DNA from 4 places in the Herbaspirillum sp. C9C3 genome. Region 2 is predicted to be linked to each of the others. Evidence: predicted binding sites of a transcription regulator. Region 2 holds the regulator's gene; each other region holds the start of a gene.

Region 1 (3,988 bases), 190 kb from region 2:
AAACACTGAAGGCAAAGGCAGCAAGACGCCACCGTCGATCTGCGCAGGAATGGGCGAAGACAAGCGACTCCCTCTCCAGCGTGAGCGCGACGAACCGGCGACCTGGGGATGCTGCCGCCTGGTGTGCTTGCCTCTACGTCTGGATCCGTCATGCCCATCGATTACCTGCGCCGCCTCACCAGCCCGGCGCGCACCGACCTCTCCAACCGCCACCTGGGGCGCTCGCTGGCCTTCATCGCCGGCGCCGTCAATGCCGGGGGCTTTCTCGCGGTGGGCCAATACACGTCTCACATGTCGGGCATCGTCTCCTCGCTGGCCGACAACCTGGTGCTGGGGGAAACCCTGCTGCTGGTGGCCGGCGCCAGTGCCTTGCTGTCCTTCCTGCTGGGGGCGGCCTGTTCGGCGGTCATGATCAACTGGGCAAGGCGCCGTGGCCTGCACAGCGAATATGCCATGCCGCTGATGCTGGAGGCGATGCTGTTGCTGTGCTTCGGCATCCTGGGTTCCAACCTGGAGAATCACCGCTTGCTGTTCGTGCCGGTCACGGCGGCCCTGTTGTGTTTCGTGATGGGCCTGCAAAATGCCATGATCAGCAAGATCTCCCGCTCGGAGATTCGCACCACCCACGTCACGGGGCTGGTGACCGACATCGGCATCGAGATCGGCAAGATGTGCTACTGGACCCTGGCGCCGCGCCAGCCCGGCGAAGCGATGGCGGAAGATCCCGTGCCCGGCGCACGACGCAAGTTCATGCTGCTGTCCTCGTTGCTGTTGATGTTCTTCCTGGGGGGCGTGACCGGGGCCTTCGGTTTCAAGGCCCTGGGTTTCGTGGCGACCATGCCGCTGGCGGCCGGGCTGTTCCTGCTGGCGCTGGTGCCGATGATGGATGATCTGGCGCGGCACTGAGGCGCAACCGGCCCTCTGCGGGCAGAAACAACAAAAAAGGCGCTGTCCGCGCCTTTCGTTTTCTTGTTATCAGCTTCTTGCACTGACGGTACGAGCCTGGGCCCTGTTCTTGATATTTTTTGATATTTTTTGATGTTCTGCACCGTACTGCGCCCGCTGCCTGAGGCGGCCGGGTTCTTTCCTTTCAGCCTTGCTGCTGCGGGGTGCTGTCCGACTGCTGGGGTTGCTGGAGGGCGCCATTGCCCTCTTGCGGTGTGCTCTGGTGCATCTGCGCTGGAGCAGAGCTCGCGGCGCCGTTGCCGCTACTGCCATTCTGCGCTGCCGCCGCTGCCGCTGCAGCGTTCTTGCGACCATGGCTGTTCAGGCCACCCTTGCGTCCGGCTTCCCGGGCTTCGGCCGAGCTGAACTCATGCGCCGCCCCCTTGGCATGGGCAGCCTTGCCTCCCATGCTGGCGATCTGACGCTGTTTCTCCTTGTCCATGGCGGCAAAGCCGCGATTGCTGTTGCCCGGATTCTCTGAATTTGCCATGTGTGACTCCTTGTCTTGGATGATCGAATGGATCGAATGGAGCAGACATTTGCCATCCACCCGCCCTACTGCCCTGCGCGAGCATGTGGGTGGCAACCCAACTTCTTGTCCACGTCTGCAGTGTAAAAAGCCTCACCGATACTCACTATCGGAAGAGCTCCCCAGCCCATGTCAGCAATGGCCGTCAGACATGTAGGAAAACTTGAAGATGAGCTTATGTTTTGAATATCGATCTTCGGGATTGATGACATTTGCAGAGATTGCCTGAAGCAAATTTCATTTTCCTGATGGCTCATGGCTCATGACGTGAAGACAGTTTTTGTCACACCTCAAAAATTTTACTGTATATTTATACAGTCATTTGTTTTTCCTGCATTCAGCGTCCTCCCGTTCATTTCATGTTGACATCCGCCTCTCCGGTTCGCACTCCGGAAATCATCCACCCTTCGCTCTGGCTGGCCTCCCAGCTGGCAAGAGGAGGTGCGCGCGGGATCGCCAGCGGTTTTGAAGCGCTCGATGCCGAACTGCCCGAACGTGGCTGGCCACCCGGCGTATTGATCGAATTGCTGTTGCCGCAGGACGGCATCGGCGAACTGCGCCTGTTGCGCCCGGTGCTGGCGCGTCCACCGACCAGTGACCAGCACCGGACGCGCGCGCAGCGCATTGTGCTGCTGCAGGCGCCGCACCCGATCAATGCGCCCGGCTGGGCGCAGATGGGGGTGGAGGCCGCACGACTGCTGCAGTTGCAGGCCGCTCATGCGGCCGATGCCTGCTGGGCCGCCGAGCAGGTGCTGCGGGCCGACAGTTGCCAGGTCCTGCTGATGTGGCAGCCGCGCCTGCGCAAGGGTGACCACGACCTGCTGCGGCGCCTGCATGGGGCGGCCCAGGCCGGGCAGACCCTGTTCTTCATGCTGCGGCCCCTGTCCTGCGCCCGCGAACCTTCACCCGCGCCCCTGCGGCTGACGCTCAAGTCGGCGCGTGACGGACTGGAGATCGGTTTTCTCAAGCGTCGCGGCCCCCTGCGCGAACAGAGCCTGTTTCTCCCTTTGCTGCCTTCACCGAATCTGCAACGCCATGTCTCCCCTGTGGATCGCCGTACACCTGCCACTGCTGCCGCTGGAAGTCTTCCGTCCGAACTGGCTGGATGAGGCCCCCGCCGTGGTCTTCGAGCGCGACCGCGTGACCGCGCTGACAGCGCCGGCGCGGGGGCTGGGCGTGCAGGAAGGGATGCGGCGCGGCGGCGTGCAATTGCTGGCTCCCGAGGCCCATCTGCACGAGCGCGACACCTTGCGCGAAGACACCACGCTGCAGCAGGCCGCCCTGGCCCTGCTGCAATACACGCCGCAGGTCACGCTGGCAGCAGAGGCGTGCATCCTGCTGGAGGTGGGCGCCAGCCTGCGCCTGTTCGGCGGCATCCGCGCCTTGTGCCGCAAGATCCGCGTGACCATCGCCCGGCTGGGCCTGTCGGCCATCCTGTCCTGCGCCGTCACGGCGACCGGGGCCTGGCTGCTGGCACGCTACGGCTACATGCGCACCCTGGGCCCGACATCCCTACAACGGCGCCTGGACCGGCTGCCGGTAGTACTGATCAGCGCTGCGCGCCCCCATCTGGAATGGCTGCACGGACTGGGCTGCCGCCAGCTCGGCCAGGTGCGGCGCCTGCCCCGCGCCGGATTGCAGCGCCGCTGCGGCAAGGACCTGCTGCTCATGCTGGACCGGGCCTATGGCGCTGCCCCCGAAGTCCATGACTGGATCGTGGCTCCACCCAGCTTCCAGGCCCGGGTGGAGCTGCCGGACCGCATCGAGCAGACCGACGTCCTGGTCGCCTATGCCCAGGGTTTGCTGGCGCAACTGGCCGGCTGGCTGGCCGCGCGTCAGCTGGCCATCAAGAAACTGCGTCTGTGGCTGGAACATGAACGCGGACGCCAGGCGGTCCCTCCTACCGAATTGCAGGTGGCGCTATCGGTACCGGCCTGGCAGGAAGACCATCTGCACACCCTGGTCAAGGAAAAACTGGCCCGCTCCTTACTGCCCGCCCCGGCCATCGCCCTGGGTCTGGCCGCCGATGAACTGGAAAGCCGGCAAGCCGCCAGCGAGATGCTCTTCCCCGAGCCCGGCGGCAGTGCCGAGGATCACCAGCGCCTGCTGGAGCTGCTGGTAGCGCGGCTGGGCGCGGACAAGGTACAGCAGGCCGCGCCACGCGCCGATCACCGGCCCGAGATTGCCAACCGCTGGTGCAGCGTGATGCAGTCCGCTGCCAGCCTGCCCGCACCCTTGGGCAGCGATCCGGCACGGCTGCCGCCACGCCCGCTGTGGCTGCTGCAGGAACCCCTGCCGCTGCGGGTACAGCAGCACAAGCCCTTCTATCGGAGTGCACTGGAATTCACCTCGCCGCCCGAACGCATCGAAGCCGGCTGGTGGGAAGGCCGCCCCCTGACGCGCGACTACTTCACGGCGCGCGATGCCGGCCACGCCTATTACTGGATCTTCCGCCAGTGGCGTGGCGGCGAGTGGTCCGATGAAGAACCGCAGTGGTTCCTGCACGGCTTGTTT
Region 2 (3,988 bases):
TCGCCGTGATCATGCAGGACTGCGCCCATGTTGTTGTAAGTCAGCGCCTGCCTGGGATCCAGTTCGAGGGCCTTGTTGAAGAGCTGCATGGCATCCTCGAAGCGGTCCTGGGTCGCAAAGAGGCTGGAAGCAAGGCGGATGTAGCTGTTGGGATCCCTGGGGGCAATCTCGATGATGCGTTGCAGGTGCTCGTGCGCTTCGCTGATTTTCTCCAGTTTCAGATAGGCATCGGCGATCTTGATCTGGGCATAGGTGTCTTGAGGGTCGAGCAGGATGGCCGTCTTGAGCGATTCCAGTGCTTCCTTGTACATCTCCATGCCGTAAAACGCCTCGCCCAAGGCGGTATGTCCGGGTGCGAAACTGATGTCCAGTTCCAGCGATTTGAGAATCGTGGCCACCGCCTCCTGGTAGCGTTTGGCCTCGACCAGGGCGCGACCGAGGTGGGACAGGGGGCCGGGAGCATCCGGCTCCCGTTTGACTGCGTCCTCGAAGTAGGCAATGGAGGCTTCCGGGTCATTCTTTTCGTGCAGCGCATTGGCCAGGCCGATGCGTGCTGCCCGGTTTTCCCGGTCTAGCGAAATGGCCTGCTCGTACAGCTTGATGGCCTCGTCCACCCGGTCCTGTGCCAGCACGGCGGCGGCCAGGTTGCTGAGGTATTCGGCATTGGCGGGATCGGCCGCAAAGGCCTTGCGCAAATAGTGCTCAGCCTCCGGGTGCAGTCCCTCCTGGGTGGCGATCAGGCCGCGCGCGTGATTGGCGAAAACCAGTTCCGGGTCGCGTTTGAGAACGGCCACGCAGATGGCCTTGGCTTGTTCGGTCTGGCGACTGTCCAGCAGATCGAGACTCTTGCGGACATCCAGCAGATCCTGCAGGTTGGCCTTGGCGGCGGCCGGGGCCGGAACGGGTTTGCCGTGCTTGTTGCTGCTCTTGCGCGTCGACATCGAAAGGGGTCCTCTTGGTTGGGCGCATCGCTGGCGCCGGACATAGCTATCCAGCAGGCATGATATGCGCAACCCGTCACTTGCGAAGAGCTGAATAGAAAGCAAAAAACCTCCGTTTTAGGCGGAGGTTGATGCAGCAAGAGACGGCGCGCAGCCTGCTGGAGCGGCTTGCGGCCTGCTCGCCTGGTGCGGGGCGGTGGGCTGCCCCGGGGATCAGTTCCAGCTGCGCAGCAATCCGACGGCCAGTCCTTCGAGGGCGAACTGGTCTTCTTCCGGCTTGACGATGATGGGTTCGAATTCCGGATTCTCGGGGAAGAGGGTGATGACGCTGCCGGTCTTCTGATAGCGCTTGACCGTGACTTCATCGGCCAGGCGGGCCACCACGATCTGGCCGTTGCGCGCCTGATCGGCGCGGCGCACTGCCAGCAGATCGCCGTCGAGGATGCCGGCGTCGCGCATGGACATGCCGCGCACCTTGAGCAGGTAATCCGGCTTGGCCGGGAACATGGCCGGGTCGACCTGGTAGGTCTTTTCCACATGTTCCTGGGCGAGGATGGGCGAACCCGCCGCCACCCGTCCGATCAGTGGCAGGCTCAGCTGCATCAGCGCCGGATGGGGCAGGGCCATTTGTCGTGCTGCCACGGATCCTGGGAGCGCGCAGGACTCGCGCAGGCGGATGCCGCGCGAGGTGCCGGGAGAAATCTCGATGGCCCCCTTGCGGGCCAGGGCCTGCAGATGCTCTTCGGCCGCATTGGCGGAGCGAAAGCCCAATTCGGCGGCGATCTCTGCGCGCGTGGGAGGGAAGCCGGTGTTCTCGATGGCGTTCTTGATCAGGTTCAGGATCTGTTCCTGGCGCGCAGTCAGTTTGAGCATGGGGGTGGCCTTTCTCGGAGGGAAGGCTGTCTGGATGAACAGTCTGTATTTTTATACAGGTACAATCCTTGTGTCAACGGCAACATGCACTTTGCGAGGCGGAAAAGGCAATCTTTCTCCTGCATATATATAGGCAGACACATGAGATTTGATGCCGCCAAGTCGGAAAGTGTGGCGCGCTGACCGCTCGATCTCACCGCCGGGGCGGCGTTTGTGGGCTCCGACATTGCCCTGGTGGGCGAAAGCTAGTATGATCTCGGGTTTTCCTCTTCCCACACCCGTCTTGACGCCGGGGTGGGCGTCTTCAATAAGTCCATAAGGAGTCTACATGCGTCATTATGAAATCGTATTTATCGTCCACCCGGACCAAAGCGAGCAAGTGCCGGCGATGATCGAGCGTTACAAGGGCATCGTCACCACCCGCGGCGGCAAGGTCCACCGTGTCGAAGATTGGGGCCGTCGTCAACTGGCCTACCAGATCCAGAAGCTGGCCAAGGCTCACTACGTCTGCCTGAACATCGAAGTCGACAGCGAAACGCTGGCTGAAATCGAAACCGGCTTCAAGTTCAACGACGCCGTCCTGCGCCACCTGACCGTCAAGATGAAGAAGGCCGAAACCGGTCCTTCCCCCATCCTGAAGGCAGTGCAGAAGGAAGACGCGGCCAAGAGCCGTACCGAAGCACCGGCAGCTTAAGCGCTGCGAACATCGCGGAGAGTGAACCAGTTTCAAGTCATCGCCAGCCTGGCAGAACGTGATGTTTTACGTTACACGCCGGCCGGTATCCCGATTGTCACTGCCAGGTTGCAGCATCAGTCGGAACAGATGGAAGCTGGCATGCAGCGTCAGGTCGAATTCGAGATCGCAGCGCTGGCAGCAGGGGAAATCTCCGGTGCCCTCAACAAGGCGGCACTGGGGGAAGTCTTCCGGTTCACCGGCTTTCTGGCCCGCAGGAATCGCAACAGCAAGAGTGTCGTGTTTCATATCGTTGATTTTGGCCCGGTCGCGTCGGATTGAAGACGCAAGGTAGCCAAACAGACCTTACCCAATTTTTAGATACAGGAGCCAACCATGGCATTCGGTAAAAAGTTCGATAAAAGCAAGCTGAAAAACAAGCGTCAACAGCAAAACCCGCTGTTCAAGCGCAAGAAATTCTGCCGTTTCACCGCCGCTGGCGTTGAACAGGTCGATTACAAGGACGTGGACACCCTGAAGGACTTCGTCCAGGAAAACGGCAAGATCATGCCGGCACGCCTGACCGGTACCAAGGCCCACTACCAGCGTCAAGTTGACACCGCCATCAAGCGCGCGCGTTACCTGGCCCTGCTGCCGTACACCGATCTGCACAACGCCTAATCAGCGTCGAGAAATAGGAGAAAAACATGCAAGTCATTCTGTTGGAAAAAATCGTGAATCTCGGCGGTCTGGGTGATGTCGTGCGCGTCAAGGACGGTTTCGCACGCAACTTCCTGATCCCGCAACGCAAGGCCCGCCGCGCTACCGATGCAGCCATCGCTGAATTCGAAGCCAAGCGCGCCGAGCTGGAAAAGGCCGCTGCCGAGAAGCTGGCCGCCGCTCAAGCCCAAGGCGAAAAGCTGGCTGGCGCCACCGTGGAAGTCGCTCAGAAGGCCGGTGTTGACGGTCGTCTGTTCGGTTCCGTGACCAACTTCGACATCGCTGAAGCGCTGGGCAAGAAGGGCTTCGCCGTCGAAAAGTCGCAAGTGCGTCTGCCCAACGGCCCGCTGAAGATCGTTGGCGAACACCCGGTGTCGGTGGCTCTGCACACCGACGTGGTGGTCGACGTCACCATCGCAGTCAAGGGCGAGCAAGCGTAATACGCCTGTTTGCTGCAATTCGTTTTGCAATGGAAAAGCCGGGTTCGCCTGGCTTTTTTATTGTCTTTGCCTCCGGCGTCCCGCTGGCGGTCGTCGCGATCCGCCGGGATGTCGGGGGCTTCATATGGCATTCGTTCATATGAAGTGGCAGGTCGTGCAAAAACGTTCGGCCTGACCTACGGCTTCACATCAGCAGGTTATAATGCGCGCCATGAAAGAATCGTCCCGCGGCAATCCAGAATTTTTCCGTGGCCAGAAGGAGTCCTCCGATCCCCAGATCGATGCGCTCCGCGTGCCGCCACACTCCATCGAGGCCGAGCAGTCGGTGCTGGGCGGCCTGC
Region 3 (3,988 bases), on a different contig from region 2:
ATGGAGGGCTCACATCGAAAGATAGTGAATAGCTATCCATTGTCGATGACGATTAATTTTTGCACAAGCAAAAACTCGCTTTTATACGAGATCTGACAAAAATTTCATCAGATCGTGCTGCTCTGCGTCATGAAGTTTTTCAACTGCTGCAACAGTCGCGCCCGGCTTGAGAATGGCCGAGCTCAGCCGCCCCAGAGCTCACCATTCGGACCGGTTTGCGGTGCGGTCACGCCGAAGTGCTGGTAAGCCGCGCCGGTAGCGATGCGCCCGCGCGGGGTGCGCTGCAGGTAGCCCTGCTGGATCAGGTAGGGTTCCAGCACGTCTTCGATGGTGTCGCGTTCCTCACCGATGGCGGCCGCCAGGTTGTCCAGCCCGACCGGGCCGCCGCCGAACTTGAACAGCACCGCCTCCAGCAGCTTGCGGTCCATCAGGTCGAACCCGACCGGGTCGACGTCCAGCATGATCAGCGCGGCATCGGCCATCTCGCGGGTGATGCGGCCCTCACCCTTGACCTCGGCATAGTCGCGCACGCGGCGCAGCAGGCGATTGGCGATACGCGGCGTGCCACGGCTGCGGCGGGCGATTTCCAGCGCGCCTTCCTCGACGATGGGGGCGTTGAGCAAGCCGGCGCTGCGGGTCACGATGCGGGCCAGCTCGGGCGGGGTATAGAACTCCAGCCGGGCGACGATGCCGAAGCGGTCGCGCAGCGGATTGGTCAGCATGCCGGCTCGGGTGGTGGCACCCACCAGCGTGAAAGGCTGCAGGTCCAGGCGCACCGAACGGGCGGCCGGGCCTTCGCCGATCATGATGTCGATCTGGTAATCCTCCAGTGCCGGGTAGAGGATTTCCTCCACCACCGGCGACATGCGGTGGATCTCGTCGATGAAGAGCACGTCATTGGCTTCGAGATTGGTGAGCAAGGCCGCCAGGTCACCGGCGCGCTCCAGCACGGGGCCTGAGGTCTGGCGCAGGTTCACGCCCATTTCGCGGGCGATGATGTGGGCCATGGTGGTCTTGCCCAGGCCGGGCGGGCCGAACAGCAGGGTGTGGTCGAGCGGTTCGCCGCGCTTGCGGGCGGCCGAGATGAAGATTTCGAGCTGGGCACGCACCTTTTCCTGGCCGACGTACTCGTCCAGCTGCTTGGGCCGCAACGCACGCTCGATGGCTTCCTCGTTGGCCGAAGCCGGAGTGGCGGAGATGATGCGCTGTTCGGAGAAATCGTCGGTCTGGATGCTCATGCTCTAATCCTTGTCTGCCTTTTGCCTGTGCATCAGCCCTTGGAGAGCGCCTTCAGGGCCAGCTTGATGCCGTCCGAGACGCTGCTGTCCTTGGGCACCTGCTTCATGGCCAGGGTCGCTTCCTTGTCCGAATAGCCCAGCGCCAGCAGGGCATTGAGGATGTCGGCCGAGGCATCGCTGTGGACCACGCCGGCCGCTGCGCCAAGATCGGCGCCGAGCTTGCCCTTCAGTTCCAGCAGCAGGCGTTCGGCGGTCTTCTTGCCGATGCCGGGCACACGCGTCAGGCGGCCTGCTTCCTGCAGGGTCACGGCCTGGGCCAGGTCGGCCACCGACATGCCCGAGAGAATGGACAGCGCCGTGCGCGCGCCCACGCCGGAAATCTTGATGAGCTCCTTGAACGTATTGCGTTCTTCGGCGGTCCCAAACCCGAACAGGATGTGGGCATCCTCGCGGATGGCCAGGTGGGTCAGCAGCGTGACCTTCTCGCCCAGGCCCGGCAGATTGTAGTAGGTGCTCATCGGCACGGCCACTTCATAACCGACGCCCTGGCAGTCAACCAGCAGGTTCGGGGGGATTTTTTCCAAAAGAATTCCGGAGAGGCGACCAATCATGGCGTCAGGGATGTGCGTGGGAGGCAGCTTCTGTGATAATCCCGCGATGATACAGCACTGTTCGGATAAACAGTATCCAAGCGCCCCCGTTGAGATGAAGACAAAGGAAAAACATGGCCGGCAGCGCCCTTTTTGCATTGATTGACGACATCGCCACCGTTCTTGACGATGTTTCCCTGATGACCAAGGTGGCCGCCAAGAAGACCGCCGGCGTGCTGGGCGACGACCTGGCCCTGAACGCCCAGCAGGTGGCCGGTGTACGGGCCGAGCGGGAACTGCCGGTGGTCTGGGCCGTCGCCAAGGGTTCGTTGAAGAACAAGGCCATCCTGGTGCCGGCGGCACTGGCCATCAGCGCCTTCATCCCCTGGGCGGTGACGCCGCTGCTGATGCTGGGCGGTGCCTTCCTCTGTTTCGAAGGCTTCGAGAAGCTGGCCCACAAGTATCTTCCGCACGAGGAAGAACATCATGAAGTCGCCGCCAGGACCGACGACGACATCGACCCGCTGGTCTACGAGCAGGAAAAGATCAAGGATGCCGTGCGCACCGACTTCATCCTTTCAGCCGAGATCATCGCCATCACCCTGGGCACGGTCGCCGGTGCACCGCTACAGCAGCAGATCACGGTGCTGGTGGGCATCGCACTGATCATGACGGCGGGGGTCTACGGGCTGGTGGCCGGCATCGTCAAGCTCGATGACGGTGGCCTCTACCTGGTGCAGCATGCGGGCGCGAGCGCCTGGGGACGCTTCAAGGCCGGTATCGGACGGGCAGTCCTGGCGGCCGCGCCAAAGATGATGCGCAGCCTGTCGGTGATCGGCACGATTGCCATGTTCATGGTCGGTGGCGGCATCCTGACGCATGGCCTGCCCTTCGCGCATCACGCCATCGAGGCGGCGGCGCACGCCGTGGAGGGTATCGCGGTAGTCGGGCCGGTCCTCGGGGCGATCACTCCGGCGGTCTTGAATGCCGTCTTCGGCGTAGTCGCCGGTGCAGTAGTGCTGGTAGTCGTGAAGCTGGTGCAGCGCGTGCTGTCCCTCTTCAAAAAGCAAGCCTAACCGACCAGACGCCCGCCGCGCATGCGGATGCCCTTGCGCGCCAGCGCCGGGGCCAGCGCGCCAAGGTCCGACAGGACCCCTCCCCCATGCGCATGGCAGATCGCCACGCCCAGCGCATCGGCGGCATCGGTGCCCGGCAAACCGGGCAGCTTCAGCAGCCGCGCCACCATCTCCTGCACCTGCGCCTTCTGGGCGCGTCCATGGCCGGCTACGGCTTGCTTGACCTGCAGGGCCGTATATTCGGCGACCGCCAGGTCGGCGGCCACCAGCGCGCAAATGGCCGCACCGCGCGCCTGCCCCAGCAGCAGTGTGGATTGCGGATTGACGTTGACGAATACTTTTTCGATGGCGGCGCAGTCCGGCGCATAGGACCTCACCACTTCGCCAACACTGGCCAGGATCACCTTCAGGCGTGAAGGCAGGTCGCCGTCCGGGGTCTTGATGGTGCCGGATGCGATATAGGAGAGCGTGTTGCCCTGCTTGTGGATGACCCCGAAACCGGTGGTGCGCAAGCCAGGGTCGATACCGAGGATTTTCATGCCCGCCAGTCTAACCGATCAGGCGGGCATCTCGCGTCAGAACAAGACGCCCTGCCCCAGATCCGGCATTTTCTGGCGTGGCGGGCGCCGGGCGGTCGACGGCAGGCCGCTCTTGCGCGAACCGTGCCTGTCCTGGATGGCGTCGGCTTCCGCCAGCGCAGTACTGCTGCTGCGCTGGCCGTAGAGGGCATCCTTGGCGTGCTTGAGCGCCGTCTTCTCATCCACGATGGGATCGGGATAAGCCGCCGTGCCGAATTCCGGCACCCAGCGCCGCACGTACTCGCCCAGCGGATCATGATCGCGCGCCTGCTTGGCCGGTGAATAAATGCGCAGCGTGTTGATGCCGGTGGTGCCGGACTGCATCTGCATCTGACTCCAGTGAATGCCCGGTTCAAAATCCAGGAACTGCCGCGCCAGGAACAAGCCCGGCGCGCGCCAATGCAGCCACAGGTGATAGGCGGCAAAGCTGACCAGCATGGCGCGCATGCGGAAGTTGAGCCAGCCGGTGGCGCACAGCTGGCGCATGCAGGCGTCGATCATGGGAT
Region 4 (3,988 bases), on a different contig from region 2:
AGCCGCGCTGCTGCAGGAAACGCATCTGTTTCGCCCGGGTTTCGGCATCCGCTGGGGGGGCGTCATACTTGCGGCGCAACACCTGCGCGGCACGCTCGCCCTCGCCTGCCGCCAGATCGGCCTTCAATTCGGCAATGGCTTCACCTTCGATGCCGTGACCATGAAGCTCGGAAAAGATGCGCTGATTGCCGTAACGCGCCGAGCGACGATGCACCAGCGATTCGGAAAAACGTTCCTGGGAGAGAAAACGGGATTGCTCCAGCCATTGCAGGAGGGCTTCGATGTCATCGCCCTCTTGCGCGTAAGGGGCAAGCTTACGCGCAAGTTCCAGGCGACTATGCTCACGTGAAGAGAGATATTTGAGCGCCCGTGCTTTCAGGCTGATCGGGGGTCTTGGCATGTTGCGAACTTGCAGTACTGCGGTATTGCCTCTCTCCGAGACCGCCAACACGGCGCGGCACAGAGAGATCAACAAGCACCATCACGGCCTCCAAGGCTCAGGCAAACCCTGTCGCCGCGATAGCGCTTGAATCCTTTAGGCGGGGACTCAGGAAGCCTTGGCTTCCGCTTCGCCACCGGCCAGTTCCGGCACGCCCAGGGCGACGCGGACCTTGTTCTCGATCTCGCGGGCCAGTTCCGGATGTTCCTTGAGATAGTTGCGGGCGTTGTCCTTGCCCTGGCCGATACGTTCGCCGTTATAGCTGTACCAGGCGCCGGACTTCTCGACCACCTTGTGCTCGGAACCCAGGTCCAGAATTTCGCCTTCGCGGGAAGTGCCTTCGCCATACAGGATGTCGAAGTGGGCTTCGCGGAACGGCGGCGCGACCTTGTTCTTGACGACCTTGACCTTGGTTTCGCTGCCGATGACTTCGTCACCCGACTTGATCGACCCGGTGCGGCGGATATCCAGGCGCACGGAGGCGTAGAACTTCAGCGCATTGCCGCCGGTGGTGGTTTCCGGGTTGCCGAACATGACGCCGATCTTCATGCGGATCTGGTTGATGAAGATGACAGTGGTGTTGGTACGGTTGATGCTACCGGTCAGCTTGCGCAGCGCCTGCGACATCAGGCGGGCTTGCAGGCCGGGCAGGGAATCGCCCATGTCGCCTTCGATTTCAGCCTTGGGGGTCAGCGCGGCCACGGAGTCGACCACGATCAGGTCCACGGCACCCGAACGCACCAGGGCGTCGCAGATTTCCAGGGCCTGTTCGCCGGTATCTGGCTGCGAAATCAGCAGGTCGTTCAGGTTCACGCCCAGCTTTTGGGCGTAGGTGACGTCGAGGGCGTGCTCGGCGTCGATGAAGGCGCAGGTACCGCCCAGCTTCTGCATCTCGGCGATCGACTGCAGGGTCAGGGTGGTCTTGCCGGAGGATTCCGGACCGTAGATCTCGATGACCCGGCCACGCGGCAGGCCACCGATGCCCAGGGCGATGTCCAGGCCCAGGGAGCCGGTGGAAACGGCCTGGATTTCCTCGGCGATGACGCCGTCTTCCATGCGCATCACCGAGCCCTTGCCAAACTGCTTTTCAATCTGTGCCAACGCGGCGGCCAGCGCCTTGCTCTTTTCAGAGTTGTTCGCAGCTTTTTTGTCGTCCATAAATCTCTCTCGGCAAAATGTCGTGAAGACGGGTGTCAGGGGGAGGTCTTGCTGATAGGTCTTGCTGATGTTGCTCGGCGACAGTGGATGACCGCCCCGATAGAGCGATACTGTATAAAAAAACAGTGCCCGGTGCAAGCCTTTTTCTCGGCTCTCGATTCATCCCGAGGCGAAAACCACAATTATACGAGAGCCCGCCCAGCCAAAAACTTCATAAATCGCAGAGGAATGATGCGTGGAAGGAAAAAAAGCGGCACACTCGCGCATTGGTAGGAATAATTGGTCAGCCGAGGTCAACTGGCATGCAATCGTCGTCATCGTGCACGATATTGCGCTGCGGCAATCATGCTGCCCCGGCTTTCCGCAATCCCGAACAGATCGTCTCACAGATCGCTTTACAGAACGTTCTCATGAGTTTAGTGCCTTTCAGCCATATCAGCGCCCTGCGCTGCCTGGTCATCGACGACATGCCGACGATGCGCCAGAACATCCGCATGCACCTCGGGCAGCTTGGCGTGACCAAGGTCGACCAGGCCGCCACGCCCGACGAAGCGATCCGCTTCGTGCAATCCGGTACCTATGACCTGATCATCTGCGACTACAACCTCAACAAGGAAAGCAACGGCCAGCAGCTGCTGGAGTTCTTCCGTACGCAGAACATGCTCTCGCCGACCTGCATGTTCATCATGGTGACCGCCGAGAGCGGCTACAACCTGGTAGCCAGCGCAGCCGAGTTCCAGCCCGACGCCTACATGTTGAAGCCGCTGACGGCCAGCCGCATCGCCGAGCGCGTGGACCGCCTGCTGGAAAAGCAGCACGCCATGCTGCCGGTGACCGAGAAGATGAAGCGCAAGGACTTCGCCGGTGCCATCCTCGAATGCGACAGCGTGCTCAAGGCTGCGCCCAAGTGGATCGTGGAAATCATGAAGACCAAGGGCACGCTCTTGATCGAGCAGCGCCGCATCGACGAGGCGCGCGAGGTCTACAAGCAGGCCCTGGCCATGCGCGACGACCTGGTGTGGGCCAAGATCGGACTGGCCCGCTGCAATATCGTGGCCGGCCAGATGGATGATGCGCGCGTGATCGTGGAGGACGTGCTGGCGCAGAACAAGCAGTTCATCGCCGCCTACGACCTGCTGGCGCAGATCGACGAAGCCCAGGGCAACCAGGAAGGCGCGCTGGAGGCGCTGACCAAGTCCTCCGAGATCATTCCCTCGGCGCGCCGCAGTCGGCTGGTAGGCGACGTGGCCTACCGCAGCGGCCACCTGGATCAGGCGCGCGAAGCCTATGACCGCGTCCTCAAGCACACCAAGGGTTCGCTCACGGCACAGCCGACCGACCTGCTCTCGCTGGCCCAGGTTCACATCGACAGCGGCGATCCCGATGCCGCCCTGCGTCTGCTGGAAAGCGCGCCACGTCGCTACGAGGAATCCAACATCTTCGTCTCCGCCCAGGCCGCAGTGCAAGCCCAGGCCTACGTTCAGTTGGGCGATACCATTTCGGCCCAGCAGGCCTTCGAGACGGCCCGCCAGGCCGCCGGCAAGGAAGCCTCGGATACCGCCACCCTGGCCCTGGCCAAGGCCGCCTTCTCGATGGGCAAGGACGAGGAAGGCGCCAAGCTGATCGCCGAGGCAGTCAAGTCCGACCACGAGAACAAGACCCTGCAGATGCTGGCGCGCAAGGTGCTGGCCGATACCGGTCGCGCCAACCTGGCCGAGGAGCTCATCGACGGTGCCGTCAAGCAGTGCATGAGCATCATCGCCGAAGCCAATGCCTTGATGCGCAGCGCCAAGCCCGACGAGTCGCTGGCCAAGCTGGAGCAAGCGCTGGCCAGCATGCCCGAGAATACCGGCGTGCTGCTGGCCTCGGCCCAGTTGCACCTGCTCTGGATGAGCCAGCGCGGCTGGAACGAAGACTATGTCAAGCGCGTGCGCCGCTACCTGGCCACCCTGGACCGTCTGATTCCCGGCAACGATAGAGTCGCCAAGATGCACAAGTTCCTGCGCGACACCCTGACCAAAGTAGCCCCGAAGAGCTGACCATGGATCCCAAGCTTGCCGCGATCATCATTCACGACATCAAAAACTCCCTGGGCGTGCTGGAGGGGGAATTGCGCCGCCTGTCCGACGACGTGCCGCGCGTCCAGCAGGCCCATGTCACCTGTCTGGCCCTGCAGGAAAAGCTGATCGCCTTCCTGACCCTCTACAAGGCAGACTCCCAGGGCCTGCGCGCGCAGGTCGAGGCGGTCTCGCCGCTGGACTTCCTCGATGCGCTGGTGCGCGAGCATGGCGTGGCCCGCAGCAGTGACATCCTGCTGCAGGTGGACGAAACCGACATGCCGCTCATCGGCTTCTTCGATGAACACCTGGTGGCACTGGCGCTGGAAGCGGC

Evidence for each region. Region 2 encodes LexA, which represses DNA repair genes until DNA is damaged. Its sites were predicted from a motif close to ACTGTATNNNNATACAGT; they were not measured.
Region 1: imuA (translesion DNA synthesis-associated protein ImuA) is a predicted target of LexA. The motif match lies at 1,776-1,793, and genes of this name have one in related genera.
Region 3: ruvA (Holliday junction branch migration protein RuvA) is a predicted target of LexA. The motif match lies at 1,906-1,923, and genes of this name have one in related genera.
Region 4: recA (recombinase RecA) is a predicted target of LexA. The motif match lies at 1,707-1,724, and genes of this name have one in related genera.

The regions. Positions count from the first base shown of each region.
Region 1 is NZ_JABFMQ010000001.1:401,508-405,495, reverse strand. Features, by position in the region: gene HNO82_RS01875 (YoaK family protein) at 151-906, shown strand; gene HNO82_RS01870 (KGG domain-containing protein) at 1,091-1,435, opposite strand; gene imuA (translesion DNA synthesis-associated protein ImuA) at 1,834-2,583, shown strand; gene HNO82_RS01860 (Y-family DNA polymerase) at 2,510-3,988, shown strand, end outside.
Region 2 is NZ_JABFMQ010000001.1:208,669-212,656, forward strand. Features, by position in the region: gene HNO82_RS01015 (tetratricopeptide repeat protein) at 1-941, opposite strand, end outside; gene lexA (transcriptional repressor LexA) at 1,155-1,814, opposite strand; gene rpsF (30S ribosomal protein S6) at 2,143-2,508, shown strand; gene priB (primosomal replication protein N) at 2,530-2,829, shown strand; gene rpsR (30S ribosomal protein S18) at 2,884-3,168, shown strand; gene rplI (50S ribosomal protein L9) at 3,195-3,647, shown strand; gene HNO82_RS01045 (replicative DNA helicase) at 3,850-3,988, shown strand, end outside.
Region 3 is NZ_JABFMQ010000003.1:87,243-91,230, forward strand. Features, by position in the region: gene HNO82_RS04380 (2-keto-4-pentenoate hydratase) at 1-2, opposite strand, end outside; gene ruvB (Holliday junction branch migration DNA helicase RuvB) at 183-1,238, opposite strand; gene ruvA (Holliday junction branch migration protein RuvA) at 1,271-1,849, opposite strand; gene HNO82_RS04395 (DUF808 domain-containing protein) at 1,963-2,904, shown strand; gene ruvC (crossover junction endodeoxyribonuclease RuvC) at 2,901-3,443, opposite strand; gene HNO82_RS04405 (FAD-binding domain-containing protein) at 3,480-3,988, opposite strand, start outside.
Region 4 is NZ_JABFMQ010000002.1:32,570-36,557, reverse strand. Features, by position in the region: gene recX (recombination regulator RecX) at 1-400, opposite strand, end outside; gene recA (recombinase RecA) at 548-1,597, opposite strand; gene HNO82_RS02420 (tetratricopeptide repeat-containing response regulator) at 2,008-3,636, shown strand; gene HNO82_RS02415 (sensor histidine kinase) at 3,639-3,988, shown strand, end outside.